DNA from 3 places in the Lysinibacillus pakistanensis genome. Region 3 is predicted to be linked to each of the others. Evidence: a T-box and tRNA genes for the amino acid it is inferred to sense, from the RefSeq annotation. Region 3 holds a T-box; the other regions hold tRNA genes.
The links. A T-box is a leader RNA that pairs with one kind of tRNA and senses whether it is charged. The one in region 3 lies ahead of ileS (isoleucine--tRNA ligase), so its partner is inferred to be a tRNA-Ile.
Positions count from the first base shown of each region.

Region 1: it has a tRNA-Ile gene. The T-box ahead of ileS (isoleucine--tRNA ligase) is inferred to sense a tRNA for this amino acid. The anticodon was not compared.
Region 2: it has a tRNA-Ile gene. The T-box ahead of ileS (isoleucine--tRNA ligase) is inferred to sense a tRNA for this amino acid. The anticodon was not compared.

Region 1 is NZ_CP126101.1:4,067,778-4,077,463, forward strand. It holds gene nadB (L-aspartate oxidase) at 1-108, shown strand, start outside; gene nadC (carboxylating nicotinate-nucleotide diphosphorylase) at 65-925, shown strand; gene nadA (quinolinate synthase NadA) at 912-2,015, shown strand; tRNA gene QNH24_RS20310 (tRNA-Glu) at 2,439-2,510, opposite strand; tRNA gene QNH24_RS20315 (tRNA-Ser) at 2,513-2,603, opposite strand; tRNA gene QNH24_RS20320 (tRNA-Asn) at 2,614-2,690, opposite strand; tRNA gene QNH24_RS20325 (tRNA-Ile) at 2,695-2,771, opposite strand; tRNA gene QNH24_RS20330 (tRNA-Gly) at 2,773-2,846, opposite strand; tRNA gene QNH24_RS20335 (tRNA-Phe) at 2,852-2,927, opposite strand; tRNA gene QNH24_RS20340 (tRNA-Asp) at 2,987-3,062, opposite strand; tRNA gene QNH24_RS20345 (tRNA-Met) at 3,067-3,141, opposite strand; tRNA gene QNH24_RS20350 (tRNA-Ser) at 3,188-3,280, opposite strand; tRNA gene QNH24_RS20355 (tRNA-Ile) at 3,296-3,372, opposite strand; tRNA gene QNH24_RS20360 (tRNA-Met) at 3,380-3,453, opposite strand; tRNA gene QNH24_RS20365 (tRNA-Ala) at 3,480-3,555, opposite strand; tRNA gene QNH24_RS20370 (tRNA-Pro) at 3,573-3,649, opposite strand; tRNA gene QNH24_RS20375 (tRNA-Arg) at 3,660-3,736, opposite strand; tRNA gene QNH24_RS20380 (tRNA-Leu) at 3,745-3,833, opposite strand; tRNA gene QNH24_RS20385 (tRNA-Gly) at 3,839-3,913, opposite strand; tRNA gene QNH24_RS20390 (tRNA-Leu) at 3,950-4,034, opposite strand; tRNA gene QNH24_RS20395 (tRNA-Lys) at 4,057-4,132, opposite strand; tRNA gene QNH24_RS20400 (tRNA-Thr) at 4,137-4,212, opposite strand; tRNA gene QNH24_RS20405 (tRNA-Val) at 4,216-4,291, opposite strand; rRNA gene rrf (5S ribosomal RNA) at 4,302-4,417, opposite strand; rRNA gene QNH24_RS20415 (23S ribosomal RNA) at 4,580-7,507, opposite strand; rRNA gene QNH24_RS20420 (16S ribosomal RNA) at 7,877-9,428, opposite strand.
Region 2 is NZ_CP126101.1:4,056,607-4,066,292, forward strand. It holds gene QNH24_RS20160 (dipeptidase) at 1-897, opposite strand, end outside; gene QNH24_RS20165 (TraR/DksA C4-type zinc finger protein) at 943-1,395, opposite strand; gene QNH24_RS20170 (MerR family transcriptional regulator) at 1,472-2,233, opposite strand; gene QNH24_RS20175 (NAD(P)H-binding protein) at 2,378-3,016, shown strand; gene QNH24_RS20180 (S-layer homology domain-containing protein) at 3,115-5,895, opposite strand; tRNA gene QNH24_RS20185 (tRNA-Glu) at 6,175-6,246, opposite strand; tRNA gene QNH24_RS20190 (tRNA-Ser) at 6,249-6,339, opposite strand; tRNA gene QNH24_RS20195 (tRNA-Asn) at 6,350-6,426, opposite strand; tRNA gene QNH24_RS20200 (tRNA-Ile) at 6,431-6,507, opposite strand; tRNA gene QNH24_RS20205 (tRNA-Gly) at 6,509-6,582, opposite strand; tRNA gene QNH24_RS20210 (tRNA-Phe) at 6,588-6,663, opposite strand; tRNA gene QNH24_RS20215 (tRNA-Asp) at 6,723-6,798, opposite strand; tRNA gene QNH24_RS20220 (tRNA-Met) at 6,803-6,877, opposite strand; tRNA gene QNH24_RS20225 (tRNA-Ser) at 6,924-7,016, opposite strand; tRNA gene QNH24_RS20230 (tRNA-Ile) at 7,032-7,108, opposite strand; tRNA gene QNH24_RS20235 (tRNA-Met) at 7,116-7,189, opposite strand; tRNA gene QNH24_RS20240 (tRNA-Ala) at 7,216-7,291, opposite strand; tRNA gene QNH24_RS20245 (tRNA-Pro) at 7,309-7,385, opposite strand; tRNA gene QNH24_RS20250 (tRNA-Arg) at 7,396-7,472, opposite strand; tRNA gene QNH24_RS20255 (tRNA-Leu) at 7,481-7,569, opposite strand; tRNA gene QNH24_RS20260 (tRNA-Gly) at 7,575-7,649, opposite strand; tRNA gene QNH24_RS20265 (tRNA-Leu) at 7,686-7,770, opposite strand; tRNA gene QNH24_RS20270 (tRNA-Lys) at 7,793-7,868, opposite strand; tRNA gene QNH24_RS20275 (tRNA-Thr) at 7,873-7,948, opposite strand; tRNA gene QNH24_RS20280 (tRNA-Val) at 7,952-8,027, opposite strand; rRNA gene rrf (5S ribosomal RNA) at 8,038-8,153, opposite strand; gene QNH24_RS20290 (cysteine desulfurase family protein) at 8,521-9,600, opposite strand.
Region 3 is NZ_CP126101.1:1,146,224-1,155,909, forward strand. It holds gene sigG (RNA polymerase sporulation sigma factor SigG) at 1-395, shown strand, start outside; gene QNH24_RS05370 (PRC-barrel domain-containing protein) at 539-775, shown strand; gene QNH24_RS05375 (YggS family pyridoxal phosphate-dependent enzyme) at 921-1,625, shown strand; gene QNH24_RS05380 (cell division protein SepF) at 1,609-2,106, shown strand; gene QNH24_RS05385 (YggT family protein) at 2,127-2,408, shown strand; gene QNH24_RS05390 (YlmH family RNA-binding protein) at 2,551-3,339, shown strand; gene QNH24_RS05395 (DivIVA domain-containing protein) at 3,435-3,959, shown strand; T-box leader at 4,072-4,292, shown strand; gene ileS (isoleucine--tRNA ligase) at 4,480-7,248, shown strand; gene QNH24_RS05405 (helix-turn-helix domain-containing protein) at 7,450-8,628, opposite strand; gene QNH24_RS05410 (DUF485 domain-containing protein) at 8,867-9,202, shown strand; gene QNH24_RS05415 (sodium/solute symporter) at 9,222-9,686, shown strand, end outside.

The DNA.
Region 1 (9,686 bases), 2.3 Mb from region 3:
ACGAAATGGGCAAATAGGTGGATTATTTTTCAACAAGGACAGATGAAAGTGAGGACCTCATTGTATGAATATCATCAAGCTCGAGGAAATGCTCAAGCAATTTTTTAATGAGGATATAGGAGATGGAGATTTATCGAGTGAATTCATTTTTTCCGCTGAACAACAGGGCTCTTTTTCCTTTTATGCCAAAGAAAGTGGAATTTTTTGTGGCGTACCTATAATTGAACATGGTTTCCTTCTACTTGATCGGTCGATGGATATTACGCTTCTTAAAAAAGATGGGGATGAGGTAAATGAAGGGGATATAATCGCTGTTATTAATGGATCTCTTCAGAAATTACTAATTGGGGAACGTGTAATATTGAATCTTGTTCAGCGCATGTCTGCTATCGCTACAGCTACAAATTTAGCTGTTCGTGAAACGATCGGTACGAATGCAAAAATATGTGATACTCGTAAAACAATCCCAGGGCTGCGTATGTTAGATAAATATGCAGTAAGAATCGGTGGTGCCTACAATCATCGCAATGGTTTATATGATTCCATAATGTTAAAGGATAATCATATTGCCTTTGCTGGCAGTATTGCTCAGGCAGTACAGGCTGCACGTGCAAAAATTGGGCATACGGTTAAAATCGAGGTAGAAATCGAAACCAAAGCACAGCTTGATGAAGCAATTGCAGCTGGTGCAGATATCATTATGTTTGATAATCGTAGCCCTGAAGAAATAAGACAATGGCTTCCAGCTGTTCCCCCACATATTGCTACAGAAGCTTCGGGTGGCATCACACTTCATAATTTAAATAGCTATGCTAAAACGGGCATTCAATGGATTTCACTTGGAGCCCTAACACATTCAGTAAAAGCCTTTGATATTAGTGCACTTGTACAAACGAAAGGAGCTAAATCCCTTGTCCATCACTAGTTTATTGCAGCAAACATCACTTTTACCAGAGCATTACCGGACATTATCTAAAAGTGACATGGAATCTCGTATAATTGCTATAAAAAAGAAATTAGGTAGTAAGCTTTTTATTCCTGGTCATCACTATCAAAAGGATGAAGTTATTCAATTTGCTGATGCTACGGGTGATTCCTTGCAACTTGCTCAGCTATCAGCAGCTAATAAAGAAGCAGAGAATATTGTATTTTGTGGCGTACACTTTATGGCTGAAACCGCTGATATGCTAACTAATGAACAGCAACATGTTTATTTGCCTGATATGCGGGCAGGTTGTTCGATGGCTGATATGGCTGATATTTATCAAACAGAACAAGCCTGGCCTATTCTACAGAAGCTTTTTGGAGACACAATTATTCCGCTAACATATGTCAATTCCACCGCTGCTATAAAAGCATTCACTGGTCGCCATGGTGGAGCATGTGTCACATCCTCCAATGCAAAAGATATGGTCAAATGGGCATTTACACAAAAACAACGAATTTTCTTTCTACCAGATCAACATTTAGGTAGAAATACTGCATATGATTTAGGGGTTCCACTTGAAAATATGGCTGTTTGGAATCCACATACAAATATGCTAGAGACAGAGCAGCCCCCTGAAAAAATCCAAGTGATTTTATGGAAAGGTCATTGTTCTGTCCATGAAGGTTTTACAGTTCAGCATACTGAATTTGTACGTCAAGCACACCCAAATATGCGCATTCTAGTTCATCCAGAATGTAGTCGTGAGGTTGTAGCAGCCGCAGATGATGCTGGCTCTACAAAATACATTATTGATACGATTAATAAAGCACAAAGTGGCTCTTCATGGGCAATCGGTACAGAAATGAACCTTGTTAATCGTATTATTACACAACATCCTGATAAGCAAATTATCTCTTTAAATAAGCATTTCTGTCCATGTCTAACTATGAATCGAATTGATCTTCCTCATCTGCTATGGTGCCTAGAAAGCATAGAGCAAGGGCAACCCCATAATCGCATTCAAGTAGATGTTCATACTGCAAAAGAAGCACGTATTTCTCTCGAAAGAATGCTAATCAGAGCATAATTAACAACAATCCGTCTACTTACTTTCAGGTAGACGGTTTTATTTTTTAATAATGAATTTAATTGCTTAGTTTCCTACATAACTTATAAAAAATATATCTGATTATAGCTACTTTTAAAAAATAGATGGCAAAGAAGGTCATTTAAATATTTGAATCATTTCCTAATCTTTAATGTACGTTATTCATGAACTTTCATCATCTCAACTAAATAAAATCGAAATCAATATTGGAATTGTAAATGTAAAACGGTCCAATCACCTTTTTCTATTTCCGTAATTTCTTTATCTTTTAATCCTGAAAATAATTATGTAAATGTTTCCCATAATCTAAAATGTAATCCACAAAAAATAGAATCTATAAGAATGTCTTTATAATACAAAAAAGCAATAGATGTAAATTAACATCTACTGCTTTTTCTCGTATGACCCGTACGGGATTCGAACCCGTGTTACCGCCGTGAAAGGGCGGTGTCTTAACCACTTGACCAACGGGCCAATGGCGGAGAAGGAGGGATTTGAACCCTCGCGCCGGTTACCCGACCTACACCCTTAGCAGGGGCGCCTCTTCAGCCTCTTGAGTACTTCCCCAAATAAAAAATGGCTCCGAAGGCAGGACTCGAACCTGCGACAACCTGATTAACAGTCAGGTGCTACTACCAACTGAGCTACTTCGGAATAATGGTGGGCCTAAATGGACTCGAACCATCGACCTCACGCTTATCAGGCGTGCGCTCTAACCAGCTGAGCTATAGGCCCTTGGAGCGGGTGATGGGAATCGAACCCACGACATCAGCTTGGAAGGCTGAGGTTTTACCATTAAACTACACCCGCATAAATGGTGGGTCAGGACGGAATCGAACCGCCGACACTTAGAGCTTCAATCTAATGCTCTACCAACTGAGCTACTGACCCTTTTTGTCCATGCTAAGCTTGCTCATTCTTTGCTTCTCATGTCTACTCTTGAAAAATAATGGCGGTCCCGACCGGGATCGAACCGGCGATCTCCTGCGTGACAGGCAGGCATGTTAACCGCTACACCACGGGACCTTTTTGGTTGCGGGGGCTGGATTTGAACCAACGACCTTCGGGTTATGAGCCCGACGAGCTACCACTGCTCCACCCCGCGATAATTATATTATTTTCGAGTTCTCAAGCACCATTTATTTAAAAACTGGAGGAGGTAGAGGGATTCGAACCCCCGCGCGGTGTTACCCGCCTGTCGGTTTTCAAGACCGATCCCTTCAGCCAGACTTGGGTATACCTCCGTAACAATATATAAATGGTGGACCTTGCAGGACTCGAACCTGCGACCGGACGGTTATGAGCCGTCTGCTCTAACCAACTGAGCTAAAGGTCCTTTAAGATGGCGGCAGAGGGGATCGAACCCCCGACCTTACGGGTATGAACCGTACGCTCTAGCCAGCTGAGCTACGCCGCCAGGATCTTTATACTGGTTATTTATTATGGTGGAGCCTAGCGGGATCGAACCGCTGACCTCCTGCGTGCAAGGCAGGCGCTCTCCCAGCTGAGCTAAGGCCCCATAATAATTTTAGAAAATGGTCGGGAAGACAGGATTCGAACCTGCGACCCCTTGGTCCCAAACCAAGTGCTCTACCAAGCTGAGCTACTTCCCGTTCGTTCTTTTGGCGCGCCCGACAGGAGTCGAACCCATAACCTTCTGATCCGTAGTCAGACGCTCTATCCAATTGAGCTACGGGCGCATTAAAAATGGTGCCGAGGACCGGAATCGAACCGGTACGGTAGTCACCTACCGCAGGATTTTAAGTCCTGTGCGTCTGCCAGTTCCGCCACCCCGGCACATTTGGAGCGGAAGACGAGGTTCGAACTCGCGACCCCCACCTTGGCAAGGTGGTGTTCTACCACTGAACTACTTCCGCATGTGCATAAGTTTTTATCTGGCAATTTTACTAAAATGGTGCGGGTGAAGGGAGTCGAACCCCCACGCCTTGCGGCGCTAGATCCTAAGTCTAGTGCGTCTGCCAATTCCGCCACACCCGCATATATTTGTTGGTAATCTTAATGGTGAGCCATGAAGGACTCGAACCTTCGACCCTCTGATTAAAAGTCAGATGCTCTACCAACTGAGCTAATGGCTCAAAATGGTGCCGGCTATAGGAATCGAACCCACGACCTACTGATTACAAGTCAGTTGCTCTACCTGCTGAGCTAAACCGGCATATGGTGGAGGATGACGGGCTCGAACCGCCGACCCTCTGCTTGTAAGGCAGATGCTCTCCCAGCTGAGCTAATCCTCCTGGGTATTATGCCTAGCGACGTCCTACTCTCACAGGGGGAAGCCCCCAACTACCATCGGCGCTAAAGAGCTTAACTTCCGTGTTCGGTATGGGAACGGGTGTGACCTCTTTGCCATCATCACTAGACTTGCACATGGATGTGCTGGCTTCTGCGTTGCAACATGGATGTTGCGTTCTTAGCATAAGTTCCTTTATTTAAGCTTCAAAATAAACTGAATTTTGAAGTTCTCATGAAAGTGGTTATTCTTTCAAAACTGGATAAACGGCGCATTGAATGCTTCAAACTTTTTGGTTAAGTCCTCGATCGATTAGTATTCGTCAGCTCCATGTGTCACCACACTTCCACCTCGAACCTATCTACCTCATCGTCTTTGAGGGATCTTACTTACTTGCGTAATGGGAAATCTCATCTTGAGGGGGGCTTCATGCTTAGATGCTTTCAGCACTTATCCCGTCCACACATAGCTACCCAGCGATGCCTTTGGCAAGACAACTGGTACACCAGCGGTGTGTCCATCCCGGTCCTCTCGTACTAAGGACAGCTCCTCTCAAATTTCCTACGCCCACGACGGATAGGGACCGAACTGTCTCACGACGTTCTGAACCCAGCTCGCGTACCGCTTTAATGGGCGAACAGCCCAACCCTTGGGACCGACTACAGCCCCAGGATGCGATGAGCCGACATCGAGGTGCCAAACCTCCCCGTCGATGTGGACTCTTGGGGGAGATAAGCCTGTTATCCCCGGGGTAGCTTTTATCCGTTGAGCGATGGCCCTTCCATGCGGAACCACCGGATCACTAAGCCCGTCTTTCGACCCTGCTCGACTTGTAGGTCTCGCAGTCAAGCTCCCTTGTGCCTTTACACTCTACGAATGATTTCCAACCATTCTGAGGGAACCTTTGGGCGCCTCCGTTACCTTTTAGGAGGCGACCGCCCCAGTCAAACTGTCCGCCTGACACTGTCTCCTGCCCCGCTAAGGGGCATGGGTTAGAATTTCAATACAACCAGGGTAGTATCCCACCGACGCCTCCTTCGAAGCTGGCGCTCCGAGATCTCTGGCTCCTACCTATCCTGTACAAGTTGTACCAAAATTCAATATCAGGCTACAGTAAAGCTCCACGGGGTCTTTCCGTCCTGTCGCGGGTAACCTGCATCTTCACAGGTACTATAATTTCACCGAGTCTCTCGTTGAGACAGTGCCCAGATCGTTACGCCTTTCGTGCGGGTCGGAACTTACCCGACAAGGAATTTCGCTACCTTAGGACCGTTATAGTTACGGCCGCCGTTTACTGGGGCTTCAATTCGCAGCTTCGCTTGCGCTAACCACTCCTCTTAACCTTCCAGCACCGGGCAGGCGTCAGCCCCTATACGTCACCTTACGGTTTTGCAGAGACCTGTGTTTTTGCTAAACAGTCGCCTGGGCCTATTCACTGCGGCTCTCATGCGCTTGCACGCTCAAGAGCACCCCTTCTCCCGAAGTTACGGGGTCATTTTGCCGAGTTCCTTAACGAGAGTTCTCTCGCACACCTTAGGATTCTCTCCTCGACTACCTGTGTCGGTTTGCGGTACGGGCACCTCTCACCTCGATAGAGGCTTTTCTTGGCAGTGTGAAATCAGGAACTTCGTCCATACGGACTCGCCATCACAGCTCAACGTTACAGTGTGCGGATTTGCCTACACACACGCCTTACTGCTTGGACGCGCACAACCAACGGCGCGCTTACCCTATCCTACTGCGTCCCCCCATTTCTCAAACGGTGAGGAGGTGGTACAGGAATATCAACCTGTTGTCCATCGCCTACGCCTATCGGCCTCGGCTTAGGTCCCGACTAACCCTGAGCGGACGAGCCTTCCTCAGGAAACCTTAGTCATACGGTGGACGGGATTCTCACCCGTCTTTCGCTACTCATACCGGCATTCTCACTTCTAAGCGCTCCACCAGTCCTTCCGGTCTGACTTCAACGCACTTAGAACGCTCTCCTACCACTGACATCGTAGATGTCAATCCACAGCTTCGGTGAATCGTTTAGCCCCGATACATTTTCGGCGCAGCGTCACTCGACCAGTGAGCTATTACGCACTCTTTAAATGATGGCTGCTTCTAAGCCAACATCCTGGTTGTCTGTGCAACGCCACATCCTTTTCCACTTAACGATTACTTTGGGACCTTAGCTGGTGGTCTGGGCTGTTTCCCTTTTGACTACGGATCTTATCACTCGCAGTCTGACTCCCGTGTATAAATATCTGGCATTCGGAGTTTGTCTGAATTCGGTAAACCGGGATGGCCCCCTAGTCCAAACAGTGCTCTACCTCCAGTATTCTCATCACGAGGCTAGCCCTAAAGCTATTTCGGAGAGAACCAGCTATCTCCAAGTTCGATTGGAATTTCTCCGCTACCCACACCTCATCCCCGCACTTTTCAACGTGCGTGGGTTCGGGCCTCCAGTAAGTGTTACCTTACCTTCACCCTGGACATGGGTAGATCACCTGGTTTCGGGTCTACGACCACGTACTATTTCGCCCTATTCAGACTCGCTTTCGCTGCGGCTCCGCCTTCTAAAGCTTAACCTCGCACGTAATCGTAACTCGCCGGTTCATTCTACAAAAGGCACGCTATCACCCATTAACGGGCTCTAACTACTTGTAGGCACACGGTTTCAGGATCTCTTTCACTCCCCTCCCGGGGTGCTTTTCACCTTTCCCTCACGGTACTGGTTCACTATCGGTCACTAGGTAGTATTTAGCCTTGGGAGATGGTCCTCCCGGATTCCGACGGAATTTCACGTGTTCCGCCGTACTCAGGATCCACTCTGGAGAGAACGAACTTTCGACTACAGGGCTTTTACCTGCTCTGGCGGACCTTTCCAAGTCGCTTCATCTAACTCGCTCTTTTGTAACTCCGTATAGAGTGTCCTACAACCCCAAGAGGCAAGCCTCTTGGTTTGGGCTCTTCCCGTTTCGCTCGCCGCTACTCAGGGAATCGATTTTTCTTTCTCTTCCTCCAGGTACTTAGATGTTTCAGTTCCCTGGGTCTGCCTTCAAGACGCTATGTATTCACGTCAAGATACTACGCGATTAAACGTAGTGGGTTCCCCCATTCGGAAATCTCCGGATCAAAGCTCACTTACAGCTCCCCGAAGCATATCGGTGTTAGTGCCGTCCTTCTTCGGCTCCTAGTGCCAAGGCATTCGCCGTGCGCCCTTAATAACTTAACCTACAGCTTTCAATACACATCGCATTTCGTTGTCAGCTTCACTCGTTCAATCAGTCACGTACTTAAGTACGCTCCCTCATTCACTCGATTGCTTCCTAGAACTGCTCGTGTCTTGAAACCTTTATTATGTTATTAAGCCTATAAAAAAACTTAAAAAATAAATGTGTTTGTTACAATTTCAATGTCGTTTTATCCAGTTTTCAAAGAACAAAGCTACTGCCTGATTCTACTTCTTCGCAGCTTTGCGACGAAAACGTAGTGACAGGAGCACATATTTGAAGTATTTCATTCGAAAAAGAATGAACCTTCAAAACTGAACGCAAAACGTAATCTTACAAACCCAAGGTTTGTATTCCGAAATAATCCTTAGAAAGGAGGTGATCCAGCCGCACCTTCCGATACGGCTACCTTGTTACGACTTCACCCCAATCATCTATCCCACCTTCGGCGGCTGGCTCCAAAAGGTTACCTCACCGACTTCGGGTGTTACAAACTCTCGTGGTGTGACGGGCGGTGTGTACAAGGCCCGGGAACGTATTCACCGCGGCATGCTGATCCGCGATTACTAGCGATTCCGGCTTCATGTAGGCGAGTTGCAGCCTACAATCCGAACTGAGAACGACTTTATCGGATTAGCTCCCTCTCGCGAGTTGGCAACCGTTTGTATCGTCCATTGTAGCACGTGTGTAGCCCAGGTCATAAGGGGCATGATGATTTGACGTCATCCCCACCTTCCTCCGGTTTATCACCGGCAGTCACCTTAGAGTGCCCAACTAAATGATGGCAACTAAGATCAAGGGTTGCGCTCGTTGCGGGACTTAACCCAACATCTCACGACACGAGCTGACGACAACCATGCACCACCTGTCACCGTTGCCCCCGAAGGGGAAACTATATCTCTACAGTGGTCAACGGGATGTCAAGACCTGGTAAGGTTCTTCGCGTTGCTTCGAATTAAACCACATGCTCCACCGCTTGTGCGGGCCCCCGTCAATTCCTTTGAGTTTCAGTCTTGCGACCGTACTCCCCAGGCGGAGTGCTTAATGCGTTAGCTGCAGCACTAAGGGGCGGAAACCCCCTAACACTTAGCACTCATCGTTTACGGCGTGGACTACCAGGGTATCTAATCCTGTTTGCTCCCCACGCTTTCGCGCCTCAGCGTCAGTTACAGACCAGAAAGTCGCCTTCGCCACTGGTGTTCCTCCAAATCTCTACGCATTTCACCGCTACACTTGGAATTCCACTTTCCTCTTCTGCACTCAAGTCCCCCAGTTTCCAATGACCCTCCACGGTTGAGCCGTGGGCTTTCACATCAGACTTAAAGGACCGCCTGCGCGCGCTTTACGCCCAATAATTCCGGACAACGCTTGCCACCTACGTATTACCGCGGCTGCTGGCACGTAGTTAGCCGTGGCTTTCTAATAAGGTACCGTCAAGGTACAGCCAGTTACTACTGTACTTGTTCTTCCCTTACAACAGAGTTTTACGATCCGAAAACCTTCTTCACTCACGCGGCGTTGCTCCATCAGGCTTTCGCCCATTGTGGAAGATTCCCTACTGCTGCCTCCCGTAGGAGTCTGGGCCGTGTCTCAGTCCCAGTGTGGCCGATCACCCTCTCAGGTCGGCTACGCATCGTCGCCTTGGTGAGCCATTACCTCACCAACTAGCTAATGCGCCGCGGGCCCATCCTATAGCGACAGCCGAAACCGTCTTTCAGTATGTCACCATGAGGTGACATAGATTATTCGGTATTAGCCCCGGTTTCCCGGAGTTATCCCAAACTATAGGGTAGGTTGCCCACGTGTTACTCACCCGTCCGCCGCTAACGTCAAAGGAGCAAGCTCCTTCTCTGTTCGCTCGACTTGCATGTATTAGGCACGCCGCCAGCGTTCGTCCTGAGCCAGGATCAAACTCTCCATAAAAGAAATTTGATTAGCTCAAATTGTTTTGCTGGCATCAATTTTGATGTCCAAAATTTTTGTTTCCTTCACTAGCAAAAGCTAGCTACTAAAAACTTTATTGATTACGTTTTGCTGTTCAGTTTTCAAGGTTCATGTTTTGCTGATTATTTTCAGCGACTTTATTATCTTAACTTGTATTCAACAAGAAGTCAACAACTTTTTTAAAAAATCTTTTTATCAAGTCGCCCTTCTTGTTAAGGACAAGTAATAATATATAAT
Region 2 (9,686 bases), 2.3 Mb from region 3:
TCGAAAATTCTGACTTGCAATTCCACGAACTTCCTCGATAGAAAAATATTCACCTAAAGCCTCTAGTAAATTTTGTGCCTCTCCAGCGTGTGCTAATCCATTTATCGTGGCATCTATCCCATCAAAGTCAGAACCTAGTCCAAGATGGTCTATTCCTACTATATTGGCTAGATGTTTGACATGCGCTACTAAATCATCCATTGTAGCATTTTCACCGATAAATGAAGGAAAGTAGACTAAATGAATATGTCCGCCATGCTCTACTAATGCCTTTACTTGTGCATCCGTTAAATTTCGTGGATGGTCACAAAGGGCACGTGCATTACTATGACTAGCGATGATATGCTTCGCTAATGGCAGCACATCCCAAAAGCTTTGTTCATTTAAATGAGAGACATCGATAATAATATCTCGATCATTTAGCAAGTTTATAACCTCTTTACCAAATGGTTTTAATCCAAGGCTTGCATCCTGTTCAGCACCGTGTGCTACTGCATTTTCTTCATTCCATGTTAGGCCAACAAGCTTTACGCCTGCATCTAATACTAGAGAAAGCTTTGTTAAGTCCTCACCAATTGGACTACAGCCCTCTAAGCTTAGAATAGCGCCAATTTCATGTGGAGCTAAAGTGTCCAATTGTGACCAATCCGTAATATGCACCATGCCCTCCGTTTGCAATACATGCGTATGAAAGGCTTCAATTTGACGCACCACTTCTAAAAACTGCTCGCTTTGAGGAACTTTAGGATTAATAAAAATAGCAAAAACCTGTGCCTTTACTTGCCCTAATTGTAATCTTCCCCGATTTGTAGCCAACTGTACATCATCTTCAAATTTTACATTTTCTAACGTAGTTAATTTCCATAATGCATCACAATGTAAATCAATTATATCCATATTATCACCCCATACAGCTATTATACTGCTTTAGGGTTGAAATACTTACAAACTTTTATCTTGAGGTGTATCAGAAGAGCCAAATTCCTCAAGCTCTAGGAAATCATCCGATTTTGAATTAGCAGATAACACGTCTTCTTCTACTGGTCTTAAATCGTCAGCTTTTTGTTCCGCATGTTCAACACATGTTAATGCTTTTGGCATTGCCTCTAAGCGATCAATAGGAATCTCTTCTCCACATACAGCGCATTTACCATATGTTCCTTCCTCCATCGCTTGAAGTGCCCGCTTTATTTCCTCTGCATCGTCACCCCGGTGCTCATCAATTGCCATTTCCGTTAGCTGATCCGTTAAATCACTCGCATTGTCAGCTGGATGATTATCATAATTAGAGAGCTCTGTCGCCTGTGGTCGCTCCGATTCATCAAGCCGCTTTTCTATCTCCTGTAATTCCTGCTCTAATTGCTTTTTTAATTTTCCCATTACTTGTGGGTTCAAAAGAATCTCCTCCTCATACCCTCATTTTTTCCTAAATTACTATTTCTAAAACATACAAGTATGAGGAGGCTTCAACTTATTTTTTTGTATAATTAATAATGGCATCGTGTAAAAATTGTGCGGCTCCTTCGGTAATGCGTTCATCATAATAGGCTGTAAAGCGTTCATCCGCCGTATACATTTGAGCAATTCCCGCATGAGCCTCTTTGGAATATTGTGACCAAGAAAAGCATAACCACCGCTTATGAAGCTCTGCTACCTCCATTGCCACATCATTATTTGTATCTCCGATTTCCATCGCTTCTTTTAAACGATCAAATAGCTGCTGTTCTAGTTGCTGCATTGCCTGATACTGCTCCTCTGTCATATTCATTAGCTTTGCATTTGAAGCGTCCACCTGATCATCCCCATATTTTGCACGAATTTCTTGACCGTATTGCTTTTCATTCTTTTCGATTAACTTTTCTTTAAATCCAATAAATTTCTCCTCATTTGTCATTGGTCTTTCCTCCTCAATTGATTGTATAGTTCTCTCCACTGTTTGTAATATTTGTTCAAGCTGCTCCTTCCGCTTAAGTAAAGCAGCACGATGCGTTTCAAGTGCCTCTTTTGGCTGAAAATCAGATGCTTGAATAATTTGTTGGATTGTAGCCAATTTCATATCTAAAGCTCTATAAAATAAAATCTGCTGTAGCATATCAACCTCAAACTGCCCATAAAATCGATAGCCTGCATCATTGGTTCGCCCTGGTTTCAATAATCCAATTTCATCATAATAACGAAGCGTTCTAGTACTCACGCCTGACATTTGCGCAAGCTCTTGAATTGTATATTCCATTTTCTCACCTCCCTTTAATGTTACTGTAAACCTTTACGTAGCGTTAAGGTCAATAGATATTTTTAAAATATCCATTGGAAGGTATTTGAAACCAATGTAAGTCTAAAACGTAAACATACTATTATACTTATTGGAGGCGATAGAATGGATAGCTCCTATAAAATAGCGATTATTGGAGGAACAGGGAGGGTGGGAAAACATTTAGCAAAGCATGCTATACAGCAAGGATATTACGTTCGGATGCTTGCGAGAAACCCTGAAAAATTATCGTATAAAAATGAAAAGATGGACATTGTGAAAGGTCAGATACAGGATATAAATACTATTCGAGAGCTATTCAAAGACTGTAATATTGTCATAAATACATTTGGGCAGCCAGCAAAAGATCATCCAATCTATAGCAAGGTCACTACAACTATTCTTGATGTGATGCAGGATTTGAACATTAACCGCTATATAGGTGTATCGGGTGGTTCTTTAACAATTGATGGAGACAAGAAAAGCCTGTTGAATCGTGTTGGCGCGAAGTTATTTGAAGTTCTCTTTCCTAAGATGATGGAAGATAAAAAATTGGAGTGGAAAATTTTATCTAACAATAAAAATATTAAATGGACACTTTTTAGATTACCCTTTGTAAAAGATAGTTTAACATCTAAGTCTATAAAAGTAGGCCAAACAGATATGCCTGGCATAAAAATTACAAATCAGGATATAGCAGCCTTTATTATTAAACATCTAGACGATCCTCAGTTTATACATAAATCTCCGTTTATCTCACATTAATAAATATCACAAGTTTTTCATAAAAAATGCAGTAGATAAAATTGATATCTACTGCATTTTAGTATTCAACTTTAGGTAGAGTTGCCGGGAAAAACAAATTATCTTTGCACTATAATTGACTGCGAAGTGAAATCCAACTTATTCCCACTATAATCTGTAAGCGTATTTCTAGATGAAGCTAGAATTGTCACATTTCTACCGTATTCAAACCCACTTTGAGGTATTGTAATTAGGACTCTGTTATCTTGTGTATAAGTAGTTGTAGCTGCTACTGAATTACCATTTACAAGAATATCAAAATCCATAGTACCACCATTCTTGACTGGCTCACTGAAAATAAGCTCTAATGTTTGTGAATTGTTAACATTAATAGTTTGAATCTTTGGTGCAATATTTTCATTAAGAGTAATTAATGTACGCACCTCATCGAATGACTCCATAGAGTTCGCAGCTCTTAAACCTTTAATTGTTATATATCGACCTCCAGTAAAGTTATTGGAGTCCTTTTTCAACGTGAGCTTAATACGATTTAAATTAGAGCTCTCTACAATTGCACTTTCAATCAGTGCATTATCAATACTATAATTTTGAATGTTTTGAGCAAGTGCTGCATCAACAGGATAATTGAAATTTAGATACACAATATTATTATCTCTAATCGAATTATCTGTTGCAGATGTTTGAATCCCATTATTCGGCAATAATGAAAGTTTATTGTTATTAATATTCAAATCACCATTACGCGAAAATTTAACATTTTGTACTTCATTGATAGGTACACCATATAAATTTGTTACGTTAAATAAAGTCAATTTACCATCATAAAGAGCTCCCTTTGCATCATAAGGGCCAAGTAATCCTGCTATCTTAACGCGTAATTTCGTAGGTTGATCTTTTACAATATGAATATCACTTTGAGGGCCTCTTGATAGTTCATATAAAATATGGTTATTCATATAGCTTCCAGTAAATGCTGCTTTTGCATAAGCTCCTAACTGTACAGGCTTATCAAAAGTTAATTGTAAATATTCTACATTATCTTCATAAACAATTTCAGAATGGGTTAAAGCAGGCGCTTTATCATCTCTAATAAAATTATACACTGTTGAGAAGGTTGCTGTTTCACCTGATAAATCAGTAATTACGCGACCAGTAGCCGTCCCAATAGTAGTAATTCCCTGAAGTATATTTCTTGGATCTACCGTTACATTGACTAAACGACCATTTTTAGGATCTTTCTCAACCTTATTGATGGTGAATGAAGTCTGTCCACTTTTAATGGATAAATCATATACATAAAGTGGTTGAATCTCCTCTGAAAACAATAACTGGAATGTATTTGGACCCGTTTGTGTGACAGTGGATAGCGCTGGCGGAATACCATCTCTATCCCCTTTTTTCACTGAGATAGTAGCTGGATTTGGTGAAATGATATTTCCTGCTAAATCTGTTGCTGCTACAAATGTAATCTGCATAGCTGCACCAGGTGCCAAATAACCGCCATTCACTGTTGCAGCTGATAAATCAAAGGTTGCTTCAGTAGCGTTTTGCTCAATGCTTCCCACTACATTCATCACCCTTGTTCCATTTGGTAACGTGAATTGAATGCGTTCATTTGGAAATGCTGCCATTGGCTCAGAAAACTGCACTTTTACAATTGAAGAGTTGTTTCCTTGCGTTGTTCCCAAAATAGTAGGGGGTTGCGTATCCCCAGCAGTGACAAAATTCGCATCTACTTGTTTAAGTAGTAGACCTTTTTCTGATTTAATGTTGTTAAGTACATAACGATGTGTGCCTTTCAATGGCTCATTGACTGTAAAGATGATTGATTTTTTATCAGCACTAATTTCTGCCTTCACAATGGATAGTGATCTTAATGTATCCACATTAGAGAAAGCCGCAATATTATCCTGTAGTTTACCATCCGTTTTTAATACAGAAAGTGGATCAATTGCTAGGTTAAAAGCAACTTTAATTTGAGAGCCATTAATTCCCTCCACTGATATTACCTTTAGTTCATTGACTTCATATGTAACAACAGCTGAATAGGATTTATCATTAATTTTAAAATCCACCTTTGTTTCCACATTTTCAATAAGTGGCGTTGCTAATGTTACCTTGTGGCTTGTCCCGTCTGTTAGCGTTACCTGTAGTGTAGTCGCATCTACTACTTTCACTGTTTGGATAAGCAATGGCACCTCAGGAACTTTTATCATCTCTTTAATATTGGTCATAGTACGATGTAAAAAGGATGCAAATTGACCACGTGTTAGTGTGCTTTTAGGATTAAATGTTTTGACATTAGTAATCTTTGCATACTCAAGGGCAATAATAGCTTCACGATTCTCTACTGCTGCATTTTTTAAGTCCGTAATAGAGGATTTATGGTTTTCTTCTTTATACTTTGCAATTAAATCAATATCATAAACTGTCTCAATCGCTTTTACCAAATAAGAGGCCATTTGTTCACGTGTAATATTCGCTGAAGGCATTAACTTGTTGTTAGTACCTTTGGTTATGCCATTATCATAGATAAGCGCTGCATATTGCAGTAATTCTTTATCTTTTGTAGTTGCTGGCTGCATATCCGTAAAGCGTACTTTTTTATTGTAATCTGCAGGAACTTGGTAGTGTTCGGATACTAGCCATTTTCCTAAAAATTTAATAACATTGCTTTGCGTAAGGGTAGAATTTGGTCTAAATGTGCCATCAGTATATCCACCAACTATCTTTGCATCTGCTAATGCCAAAATCCCCTCTTTATGGTCACTCTTTGCAATATCTGTAAAGGAGGCTGCACTTGCAGTAGGAACAACAGCTGCTGCAACCAATGCTGTAGATGCCGCGCTCACAATCCATTTATTTTGCTTTTTCTTCATATTTATAACCTCCTACTAATTCTATTCAACCTCTATTATAAAAGAAAGCTAGAGTTATTCCAAAGGATATACCAATATTATTGAGATTTACCATGGAATATTTGTCTAAATGACAGTAAATAATTCGGCTACGAGTATATTTGTAGCTTATTCAGAATGAAAGATTATATCGAAGGATGTATAAGGATTTTTTATGCTTTTAACATATCAAGCAAAAACAAACGAAGAAATCATAAAAAAGCAGTAGATGTAAATTAACATCTACTGCTTTTTCTCGTATGACCCGTACGGGATTCGAACCCGTGTTACCGCCGTGAAAGGGCGGTGTCTTAACCACTTGACCAACGGGCCAATGGCGGAGAAGGAGGGATTTGAACCCTCGCGCCGGTTACCCGACCTACACCCTTAGCAGGGGCGCCTCTTCAGCCTCTTGAGTACTTCCCCAAATAAAAAATGGCTCCGAAGGCAGGACTCGAACCTGCGACAACCTGATTAACAGTCAGGTGCTACTACCAACTGAGCTACTTCGGAATAATGGTGGGCCTAAATGGACTCGAACCATCGACCTCACGCTTATCAGGCGTGCGCTCTAACCAGCTGAGCTATAGGCCCTTGGAGCGGGTGATGGGAATCGAACCCACGACATCAGCTTGGAAGGCTGAGGTTTTACCATTAAACTACACCCGCATAAATGGTGGGTCAGGACGGAATCGAACCGCCGACACTTAGAGCTTCAATCTAATGCTCTACCAACTGAGCTACTGACCCTTTTTGTCCATGCTAAGCTTGCTCATTCTTTGCTTCTCATGTCTACTCTTGAAAAATAATGGCGGTCCCGACCGGGATCGAACCGGCGATCTCCTGCGTGACAGGCAGGCATGTTAACCGCTACACCACGGGACCTTTTTGGTTGCGGGGGCCGGATTTGAACCAACGACCTTCGGGTTATGAGCCCGACGAGCTACCACTGCTCCACCCCGCGATAATTATATTCTTTTCGAGTTCTCAAGCACCATTTATTTAAAAACTGGAGGAGGTAGAGGGATTCGAACCCCCGCGCGGTGTTACCCGCCTGTCGGTTTTCAAGACCGATCCCTTCAGCCAGACTTGGGTATACCTCCGTAACAATATATAAATGGTGGACCTTGCAGGACTCGAACCTGCGACCGGACGGTTATGAGCCGTCTGCTCTAACCAACTGAGCTAAAGGTCCTTTAAGATGGCGGCAGAGGGGATCGAACCCCCGACCTTACGGGTATGAACCGTACGCTCTAGCCAGCTGAGCTACGCCGCCAGGATCTTTATACTGGTTATTTATTATGGTGGAGCCTAGCGGGATCGAACCGCTGACCTCCTGCGTGCAAGGCAGGCGCTCTCCCAGCTGAGCTAAGGCCCCATAATAATTTTAGAAAATGGTCGGGAAGACAGGATTCGAACCTGCGACCCCTTGGTCCCAAACCAAGTGCTCTACCAAGCTGAGCTACTTCCCGTTCGTTCTTTTGGCGCGCCCGACAGGAGTCGAACCCATAACCTTCTGATCCGTAGTCAGACGCTCTATCCAATTGAGCTACGGGCGCATTAAAAATGGTGCCGAGGACCGGAATCGAACCGGTACGGTAGTCACCTACCGCAGGATTTTAAGTCCTGTGCGTCTGCCAGTTCCGCCACCCCGGCACATTTGGAGCGGAAGACGAGGTTCGAACTCGCGACCCCCACCTTGGCAAGGTGGTGTTCTACCACTGAACTACTTCCGCATGTGCATAAGTTTTTATCTGGCAATTTTACTAAAATGGTGCGGGTGAAGGGAGTCGAACCCCCACGCCTTGCGGCGCTAGATCCTAAGTCTAGTGCGTCTGCCAATTCCGCCACACCCGCATATATTTGTTGGTAATCTTAATGGTGAGCCATGAAGGACTCGAACCTTCGACCCTCTGATTAAAAGTCAGATGCTCTACCAACTGAGCTAATGGCTCAAAATGGTGCCGGCTATAGGAATCGAACCCACGACCTACTGATTACAAGTCAGTTGCTCTACCTGCTGAGCTAAACCGGCATATGGTGGAGGATGACGGGCTCGAACCGCCGACCCTCTGCTTGTAAGGCAGATGCTCTCCCAGCTGAGCTAATCCTCCTGGGTATTATGCCTAGCGACGTCCTACTATCACAGGGGGAAGCCCCCAACTACCATCGGCGCTAAAGAGCTTAACTTCCGTGTTCGGTATGGGAACGGGTGTGACCTCTTTGCCATCATCACTAGACTTATGTATTTTTGTTTTGAAGTTGTTTTACCTGTCCTTCAAGACAAGAATTATTGTATAACGTTTTCTCACATTGTGCAATACTTTTTTATAAAAAAAAGAATTTATTACTTTTTAAAGATATTTTTGTCATGTAAGAGAAATTATCACTCTGCTATTCATTATAGCAATTGTTAAAAAAAAAGAAAACAATTATTTTACACAAACTATACAATTATGAAATAGGAAGAATTTGTATTGAGAATAATATTAAATGAACATAAAATAGAACCCCAATTAGTGGGAATTTTTCATTTCCAACTAATTGAGTCAATGGAATAGTATATCTTTTACATTTATTAATGCGTATATTTATCTACTGAATCTATTAAATAGTAGAAAGTGCCATTTTTAGTTGATCAATTTCCTCAAATGTCGTTGTAGGACCAAAAGAGATCCTAAAAAATTGTCGTGCTGCTTGCATCGAATAGCCCATTGATAAAATAGCTTTTGTCCCAGATTCACTATGAATATCGCAGGCACTTCCTGTAGAAATACATATTCCTGCTTCATTTAATTTTAGCATAACATATTGCCCCTCCAAATTTTTCATCAATACACCACAAATATTGGGCAATTGACTCTGACAGTCAATTAGTCTGCAAGTATCTGGTAAATTTCTCTTAAAATATTCTCGTAGTTCATGAAAATACTGATCATTATAATGATAATTTTCAATAGCAGAGGCAAAGGCAACAATTGCTGGTGTATCTAATGTCCCTCCTCTTAATCCACGCTCATGAGTCACACCAGGTGTTAATGGAGGAATACAGAGCTGTGGATTTATATAAACAGCCCCACACCCTTTTGGACCTCCAATTTTATGTGCTGAAATGGTAATAGCATCCACTTGCTGTTTTAACGGAAGTTTACAAAAAGACTGTACACAATCAACATGTAAGTAAATATTAGACCTTTCGGCTAACTCTGCAATTTCTTCCACAGGTTGAATAGAGCCTATTTCTGAATTAACATGTTGAATTGTTATGAGTGCCGTATCTTCGCGTATCACTTCCTGTACTTGCCTCACATGAATACAACCATTTTGTTGTAAAGGTAATCTAGTCACTATAAAACCTATTTTTTCTAAAGTATTTAACGCAGCATGTACGGATGTGTGTTCTGCCTGTGATGAAATAATATGCTTCCCTTTTTTTGATGCTAATGCTAAAGATAAAATTGATATGAGATTTCCTTCGGTGCCACTTCCAGTAAAAATAACACCATCATTATTTACGCCAAGTGATTTTGCTACAACGGCTCTTGCCTGTTCAACAAAATAATTAGCTTGCCCCCCTGCATCATGTAAGCTTGCACTATTTCCATAATAACGTTTTGCTACCTCACTGTATGCTTGAAGGGAATTTGCTGACATTGGAGATGTTGCTGCGTAATCCAGATATATCATTTAAATCTTCCTTTCTAATTTTATCAGGTCTTGTTTTCTTTTTTATTTTATGTAAAGATAAGTGTCAAGACAACTGTAAAGAAGGT
Region 3 (9,686 bases):
CAAAAGAGCAATGGATAACTGACAATTTACGAGAACCAACCATTGAAGAAATTGCAGAAATGATTGACATGAAAAAGGAAGATGTTTTATTTGCTTTAGATGCCATTCAAGATCCAGTTTCTTTACAAGAGCCTATTTATTCAGACGGCGGAGATGCTGTTTATATGATGGATCAATTACGTGATGATGATGTATCTGAAGATCAATGGGTTGCCTACGTGTCGGTGAAGGAAAGTTTGCAAAAGTTAGATGAACGACAACAAATGATTGTTGCCAAGCGCTTTTATTATGGCGAGACACAGACAGAAATAGCAAAAGAATTGGGAATCTCACAGGCGCAAATTTCACGTCTAGAAAAAAATGCGATTGAAACAATGCAAAAAGATTATAAGTAGTAAACAATGCGCACCAGAGCTTTCGGTGCGCATTTTATCTTCATTCAACTAGCTAACAATACATACCATAAATATAAAGTGACAGCATACTTTGATGAAGATACTAGTGGATGTCATAAAGTAATTGTTACAGGAGGGGTATAATGCGTTTTTCAATGTTACAACAAAAAGAGGTTATTGAAGCAGGTAATGGGCGTTTTTTAGGATTTGTAGTAGATGCAGAAGTTTCAAAAGAAACGGGTTATGTGACAGCGTTTATGATAGCAGAGCCTCGAAAATATCTGGGTCTTTTTCGAGGTGAAGATTCTGTTAGAAAGGTATACATGAAAGATGTACTTGTGGTTGGGAAAGATGTTATTTTAGTAAAAGCATTATCTTAATTTTTGTTGTCTATTTAGAGTCAGGCTACTTTAATTTTCTATGAATAATGCAAATGTCCTTTCACTTAGGTCAGGCTATTCATTGATAATTCAGGCATTGCTTGTTACAATAAAGGAAACTATTGTTGTAAAGTTGGGGAAAATAGTGACAAAAATCTTAACAAATTTAAACAAAATCAATGACCTTATTCATGCAGCCCAAAAACGATCCAATTGGGAAACTGGGAAAGTTCAAATTATTGCAGTAACAAAAGAAGTTTCAGTTGAACGAACACAAGAAGCAATCGATGCAGGACTTCTTCATTTAGGAGAAAATCGTCCTGAGGGCTTAAATCGAAAAATAGAAGCAATTCAAGCGAATGTAAATTGGCATTATATAGGTTCTCTACAAACACGTAAAGTAAAGCAAGTGATTAACAATATTGATTATTTACATTCATTGGATCGATTAAGTTTAGCAGAAGAAATCGAAAAAAGAGCAGACAAACCTGTAAAATGCTTTGTTCAGATTAATGTATCAGGTGAGGAATCAAAACATGGTTTAACGATTGAGGAAGCCCTGCCATTTGTTCAATCATTAGCAAGTTTTACAAAAATTCAAGTAGTTGGTTTAATGACGATGGCACCAAATACAGATGACGATGACATCATTCGCTCTGTTTTTAAGCAATTAAAACAATGTCAACAGCAAATAGCCGAGCAGGGATTCGTACACGCGCCTTGTACCGAGTTATCAATGGGCATGTCTAATGACTTTGAAATTGCGGTAGAGGAAGGGGCTACATTCGTTCGAGTCGGAACGGCTCTTGTTGGAAATGAAAGAGGGGAACAGGATGAGCATGAAAAATAAAATTAAAAACTTCTTTTATCTAGAGGAAGAATTAGAAGAAGAAATCACGCAAGCTCCTATTCAACAGCAACAACCCGTACATCAACAGCAACCGTTTCAATCAGTAAAACCTAAAAAAGTTATGAAAGAGCGGAAGGCACCCATCCATGAAATTGTTCCACAGAGTGCAGCACCTGTAAACAACATTGTCAGCTTGCAGGCGGCCATGAACTCAAAAGGGGCTAAGGTTGTATTAGTAGAGCCTAGAGTCTATGCTGAAGCACAGGATATTGCTGAACATTTAAAAAACAAACGTGCAACAATCGTCAATCTACAACGAATTGAACGTGAACAAGGCGTACGAATTATTGATTTTTTAAGTGGCACAGTTTATGCTCTTGGCGGGGATATCCAAAGAATCGGTAAAGATATCTTCTTATGTACACCTGATAATGTAGAAGTTTCCGGCGAAATTTCAAATTTTATTTTAGACGATAATTAATAGCGAGGATTGTAGTTTATATGACTTTTTTATATATTTTGAGGTTTGTATCACTAGCATTTGATATTTACTCACTAATGTTAATAGTATATATTTTAATGTCTTGGGTACCTGCTGCTCAAAATTCATCTATTGGACGCATACTGGCAAATGTATGTGAGCCTTATCTTGGTATCTTTAGACGATTTATTCCGCCAATCGGCATGATTGATGTTTCTCCTTTAGTGGCAATTTTTGTCCTTAATTTTATTCAAAGAGGAGTTATTATTGTCATTCAAAAAATTTATTTTATGTTTATGTAAAAGAAATCCTCACAATGGTGGGGATTTTTTATTTTAGGGAATACTAACAAATGACATCATTTTTAACTAAATTGTGGTTACAAAACATGAAAGTACCAATGAAATTGTACTAGTAAAAGAGAGATAATAGAGGTGGAGTCAAATGGAGCATTTAATACAACATTTTAGGAAAGAAGAACAGCCTTTTATTGAACAAGTGGTGAATTGGGTGCGAGAAGTGGAGGACCGCTACGCGCCAAAGCTCACTGATTTTCTAGATCCTCGTCAGCGCTTTATCGTAAACTCCATTATTGGACAATACGACACATTGCAAATGGCTAGTGGGGGACTTTTTAATGCAGCAGAAAGGCAAAGAATGCTCATTTACCCAACTTATTATGAGCCTGTAGAGGAAGATTTTCAGCTTACGGTATTTACCATTCAATATCCTATAAAATTTGTACAGTTGCGTCATCCAGATGTACTCGGTGCATTACTATCATTGGGGTTAAATCGAGGTAAATTTGGTGATATCCGTGTTGATGAACACCATGTCCAGTTTGTTGTAGCGAATGAGATAGCAGAGTATGTTCGTTTACATTTAACTGGCATTGGCAAGGTAAAAGTGCATGTGGAATCAATGAAAGAGACGGAGCTACTTCTAGAAAATGAAGAAGAATGGCTAGAGGAGTCTCACACGGTTAGTTCAATGAGATTAGATGTTATTATCGCAACAATTTTAAAGGTTTCTCGTCAAAAGGCACAGGCTTTAATTACAGGTAATAAAGTTCGTGTCAATTGGACAGAGCGAGATACAGTTGCTTTTGAATTACAAGAAGGGGATATTTTATCTATACGAGGTAGTGGTCGAGTAAAAATTCTAATGACTGAAGGACGTACAAAAAAAGATAAAATCCGTTTGCAAGTCGGACGTTTGACCCAAAAAGGTTGAAAATCAAGTGAATTTCATTAATTTTTACTGCTAAGTTGTCGGAACAATTGTATAATAGAAAATACGAATGTACATGTAAAGGAGAGAAGGATCGTATGCCATTATCACCTATTGATATACATAATAAGGAGTTTACAAAGTCCTTCAGGGGCTATGCTGAGGATGAGGTAAACGAATTTTTAGATCAAATTATCAAAGACTATGAAATTTTATTACGCGAAAAAAAGGATGTCGACAAACAGCTAGAGATGGCCTTAGAGCAAGCAAGACATTTTAACACCTTAGAGGAAACCCTACAAAAATCAATTGTTGTGGCACAGGAAGCTGCCGATGAGGTACGAAGAAATTCACAAAAAGAGGCAAAGCTTATTGTGAAAGAAGCGGAGAAAAATGCTGATCGTATTTTGAATGAAGCTTTATCAAAGGCTCGAAAAGTAACAATTGAAATTGATGAGCTAAAAAAGCAATCCAAGGTATTCCGTAATCGATTTAAAATGCTTGTAGAGGCACAGCTTGATTTACTAAATGCAGATGACTGGGATCATTTGCTGCAATATGATATAGATTTAACAGAAATTCAAGCATCTGTGGATGAAGCACAGGAATCCGATCAACTTTAATAGCTTTTTTAATGCTATTATTGCGTGGCGTATGAGCGCAATAAGTGAAACTTGACGTGATTGTTTGATTTTCATATACTAATGTAATAGTAATTATTTTGAACAGATATGCATACAGGCAGAGACGAAGACAGTATTTGTTAGGCGTAGCAAAGCGATTTGGGGATAGTGTGAGCCCAAACAAGCAAATAACAATGAACATCACTTCAGAGCTAAATAACTGAATGAAAGTAAGTTATTTCGTGATGCACAACGTTAACGTGCTTAAAGAGGTAGTGCAAATTTGTGCTACAAGTAGGGTGGTACCGCGAGTATAAGCTTCTCGTCCCTTAGTGGGATTGAGAGGCTTTTTTTATTTGCTTAAATTCCCAGCGAGCAGCTATTTTTCTAACGTTTAATCGTAAGTGATTAAAAAAGGGCTAAAACTTGTTGAATTCGTCAAGAGCTGTCATATGTATATGAACGCCTTAATGCATTTGTTTTGTTCTAAGTGTGTAAAATTAAAAGGAGGAATGGAAGCATGGTTGAATATAAGGATACTTTATTAATGCCGAAAACAGATTTCCCAATGCGAGGAAACTTACCGGCAAATGAACCAAAAATGCAAGAAAAATGGAATGAAATGGACATTAACAAATTACAAATGGAGCGTACTGAAGGACGACCTGAATATGTACTTCATGATGGCCCTCCGTATGCAAACGGTGATATTCATATCGGTCATGCACTAAATAAAGTGCTAAAAGACATGATTACACGCCATCGCTCTATGAATGGTTATCATGTAAATTATATTCCTGGTTGGGATACGCATGGTTTACCAATTGAGCAAGCTTTAACAAACAAAGGTGTAAAGCGTAAAGAGATGTCTGTTGCGGATTTCCGAAAACTATGTGAAGAATATGCATATGAGCAAATTGACAACCAACGTGCTCAATTTAGTCGTTTAGGTATTCGTGGAGATTGGGAAAATCCATACATTACTTTAAAACCAGAATTTGAAGCTCGCCAAATTGAAGTATTTGGGAAGATGGCTGAAAAAGGCTATATTTACAAAGGCTTAAAGCCAGTTTACTGGTCTCCTTCTTCTGAATCTGCACTTGCAGAAGCGGAAATCGAATATAAGGATATTAAATCACCTTCTATTTATGTAAGCTTTGCTATTAAAGATGCTAAAGGTGTAGTACCAGCAGATGCTAAATTTATTATTTGGACAACAACGCCTTGGACAATTCCAGCAAACTTAGGGATCTCTGTGAATCCTGAATTTTTGTATGTAGTTGTTGCAGTTGCAGATAAAAAATTTATTATTGCAAAAGATTTATTAGAAACAGTGGCAAATGCCCTTGAATGGGACACATACGAGGTTATTCAAGAAGTGAAGGGTGAGACATTAGATCGTATTGTCGCTCAGCATCCTTTCTATGATCGTGAATCTCTTGTGATGGTAGGTGAACACGTTACTGCTGATGCTGGTACTGGTTGTGTTCACACGGCGCCTGGACACGGGGAAGATGATTATTACATTAGTAAACAATATGGCTTAGGCATTCTTAGCCCGCTTGATAATAGTGGCTGTTATACGGATGAAGCACCTGGTTTTGAGGGCGTATTTTATAATGATGCCAATAAACTAATAACAGAAAAGCTAAAGGAAGTAGGCGCATTAGAAAGCCTTGGTTTTATTTCGCACTCATATCCTCATGATTGGCGTACAAAGAAACCAGTTATTTATCGTGCAACACCGCAATGGTTTGCATCTGTTGAAGCATTCCGTGGTGAGTTACTAGAGGCTGTTAAAGCAACTACGTTTACGCCAGCTTGGGGAGAAACTCGCCTTTTCAACATGATTCGTGATCGTGGAGATTGGGTAATTTCCCGTCAACGAGCTTGGGGTGTGCCAATTCCAATTTTCTATGCTGAAAATGGAGAGCCAATCATTACACCTGAAACAATTGCTCATGTTTCTACGTTGTTCCGTAAGCATGGCTCAAATATCTGGTTCCAAAAAACAGCTAAAGAACTATTACCTGAAGGCTTTACACACGCAGGTAGCCCGAACGGTGAATTTACAAAAGAGAACGACATTATGGATGTTTGGTTTGATTCAGGGTCATCACATCAAGGCGTGCTAGTAGAACGTGGAATGAAATATCCGGCTGATTTATATTTAGAGGGCTCTGACCAACACCGTGGCTGGTTCAACTCTTCTTTAATTACGTCTGTTGCCATTAATGGCTATGCTCCATATAAAGGACTATTAACACACGGTTTCGTACTTGATGGAGAAGGACGCAAAATGAGTAAATCATTAGGAAATGTCATTATTCCACAAAAGGTTATGGATCAATACGGAGCTGATATTCTTCGTTTATGGGTTGCCTCTGTTGATTATACTGGTGATGTTCGTATTTCAATGGATATGTTAAAACAAGTATCTGAAGTTTATCGTAAAATCCGAAACACATTCCGTTTCTTACATGGGAATGTAGCTGATTTCGACCCGACAAAAGATCGAGTAGCCTATGCAGATCTTCGTGAAATGGATCAATACGTTTATATGCGCCTTCAAGATGTTTTAAAAACAGTACATGCTGCCTATGATCGCTATGATTTTGCAGCCGTATATCATGCTGTTAATAACTTTGTTGCTGTAGAGTTATCTTCATTCTACTTAGATATTGCAAAAGATGTTGTGTACATTGAAGGCACTGACAACAAAGATCGTCGTGCAATGCAAACGGTGATTTATGATACATTAATGACGTTAGTAAAAGTAATGACACCGATTATTCCTCATACAACAGATGAGATGTGGTCTTACTTACATGCACAAGGTGTAGTACAAGAGGTTTCTGTACAATTAACAGATTTCCCTGAAGTTGATGTACAAGAGAATTTCGAGGATTTACGTGCAAAATGGGTGAAAATTATAGACGTTCGTGACGATATTCTAAAAGCATTAGAAGAAGCTCGTAATGCAAAAACAATTGGTAAATCCCTAGAAGCAAAAGTAACGGTGTATGCTAAAGAGGATGTTGCTGCATTATTGAATGATGCAAGCATTGATTTTGCTCAGCTTTCTATTGTTTCAGCCTTTGAGGTAGCCTCTATTGATAAGGCACCAGCAGATGCGCTAGTGCTTGAGCATGTATCAATTGTTGTTGAAAAGGCAACAGGAGAAAAATGTGAGCGCTGTTGGTCAATTTCTGAATCAGTTGGTGCAAACGAAGCCCATCCAACAGTTTGTGCGCGCTGTGCGGAAGTTGTAGAAAAATATTACGCTTAAAAACAGGCTTTAATTGTGAAGAAAACGCAAGTCTCCCAAATAAGGGACTTGCGTTTTTTTGCATGTAAAATGAGTATGTATAATTGCATTCTCGCCCTTTACTGGTTGTGGCCTGTCTTTCGCGTTGAATAATAGTTGGACTAACTTAGTCTACTAGTTATGTCACCTTGATGAAACATGATGATGGGCGTGAATGCACTTTTATTTAAATAATATTTCCTTCGTGTTGCGGTAGTCTGTTGGGGAAATGCCTACATACTTTTTAAAGGTCAGGCTGAAATAATTTGGTGTGTTAAAGCCACAGATGGAGGAGATTTTCTCAATGGTATAGTCGTATTTTCTTAAAAAAGGCAATGTTTTAATGATACGTGTAAAGGCTACATAGTCCACAAAATTGCGACCAGTCTCCTTTTTAAATAATCTGCTAAAATGCGTCGCACTAAAATTTATATATTTGGCAACATCACTGATGGTAATTTGCTCATCATAATGCTCCTCAATATATAAAATAGCTTTTTGAAGCTGTTCCTGTTCTGTTAAGTCTTCATAAAACCTAGCATGTATATTCTCAACAGGTGGTTTTCTCCTTGCCTTACGAGCTTGGCTGTAGGACTCCTTCACCTGCATGGGATCATGAAAGACACCTCCTATCCCCATAAATAGATGGATACAATACTCCTTTTTCAAGCCCTCAATAACCTCATGTAGAGAGGCTACACCTTCAGTCCAATGCTTAAACGAAGTAATTTCATTTGGTATACGCATCAGCAGCAGTAAATAACGTTCAAAATTTAAAAAGGAAAGAGAGGCTTTATCCGCAAATCCTTGGCGAAACATATTGGTAATAACACTATTTGCATCATGAGGGATACTTCGATTTTCATTTATATCAATATAGCCTTGAATTAAAAAAACTATATTTGGGATACAATCCTTTGATAAAAAGGAGGCAGATTGAATAATTTCCTGCTCATTTTCAATTTCTCCACGAATAAGACGTTTTAAAAAGGCTTCTCGGAATGGTGAGGTATGGTCTTGTGAAATTTGCTGTGATAACTCAAGCATGGTAAGTGTGCTTGCTTGTTTTTCCTTATAAGATGTATAAAGCTTTTTGACAATTCTGATAAATTTTGATTTCTGTAACGGTTTTATAAGCAATGCAGATAAATTTAATTCAATCGCTATACCAGTTGAGTAGGTAAGGTGTTCTGCAACAATAGGGACGATTAAACTATTAGGATAATTTCTTTTTAAGCGATTTACCTTTACCCAATCAAATAAGTGATTAATATCATAGACAAAGATTGCGACACCCTTTGTATTGGGCTGATTGCAATTAATAAAGGTATTCGGTAGATATTCATCTAGCCAGTTGTTCATCTGTTGTTTTTCTACGGAACTTTCGATATACCAAACAATATTTAAAATGGTAACAGCTCCCTTCTGTTATAAATATACAACGATAAAAGTATTTTAACTTAAAATAGCATTTTTTTGTACTAATACAGCAATATTTTGTAACTATATTATAAACAAAATAGAATAGAATAATTGTAGTAAATAATAATTTGAAATTTCAGATAATTATTTACGTATAGAGAAAAGGGGGAGTTGACATATGGCTGAAGTAGGAAGTAGTGATTACGAGTATGTGGAAGCTGGAACAATCGATATTAAGGATCTTCCACCACTAGATGCAACAACTAACAAAATTATGAAAGATGAGTTTCTTACAGGTTTTGGCTTAACGGTATTTTATTTTATTTTAATTTTTAGTATTCCGATTATGAACTGGTTCGCTCCAGAATTTGCATTTAAGAAAATTTGGGGTGGAATGACGGTTACATGGTTTTACACAACTGTCATTATGATGGCCATGGCTTTTATTATTGCTTATGTCCATACAACATTGTACGAAAAACGCCTAAAAAAGTATGAAATAGCTAATAAGTAGGCTTGGGGGGAAATGCTGAATGATGAAAGCTCTATTGGAACCGAAAATGATTATGACCATTGCTTTAATGGGAACAATTGTCTATATTACGTATTTAACGAAAAAAAATACAACTGCATCCGATTTCTTCGTTGGGGGACGTAGCTTCGGATGGTTTACAAATGGTTCGGCAATTGGCGGGGATTATTTAAGTGCAGCAACGTTTCTTGGGATAGCTGGACTAACCTTCCAATTAGGGTATGATGGTGCCTATTATGCATTTTGTTTCTCTATCGGTTTAACACTATTAGCTATTTTCGTAGCTGGTCCATTAAGACGTTTTGGTGCATTTACTGTTGCCGATTTTTTAGCCTATCGTTTTCATAGTAAAAGAGCTCGACTAGTTGCAGTAGCGGTTGTTTTAGCAATTTCCGGTTTCTATGCCGCTCCACAGTTACTAGGTGCTGCGCAAATTTTAAGCATGTTCTTTGGTACTTCATATGAA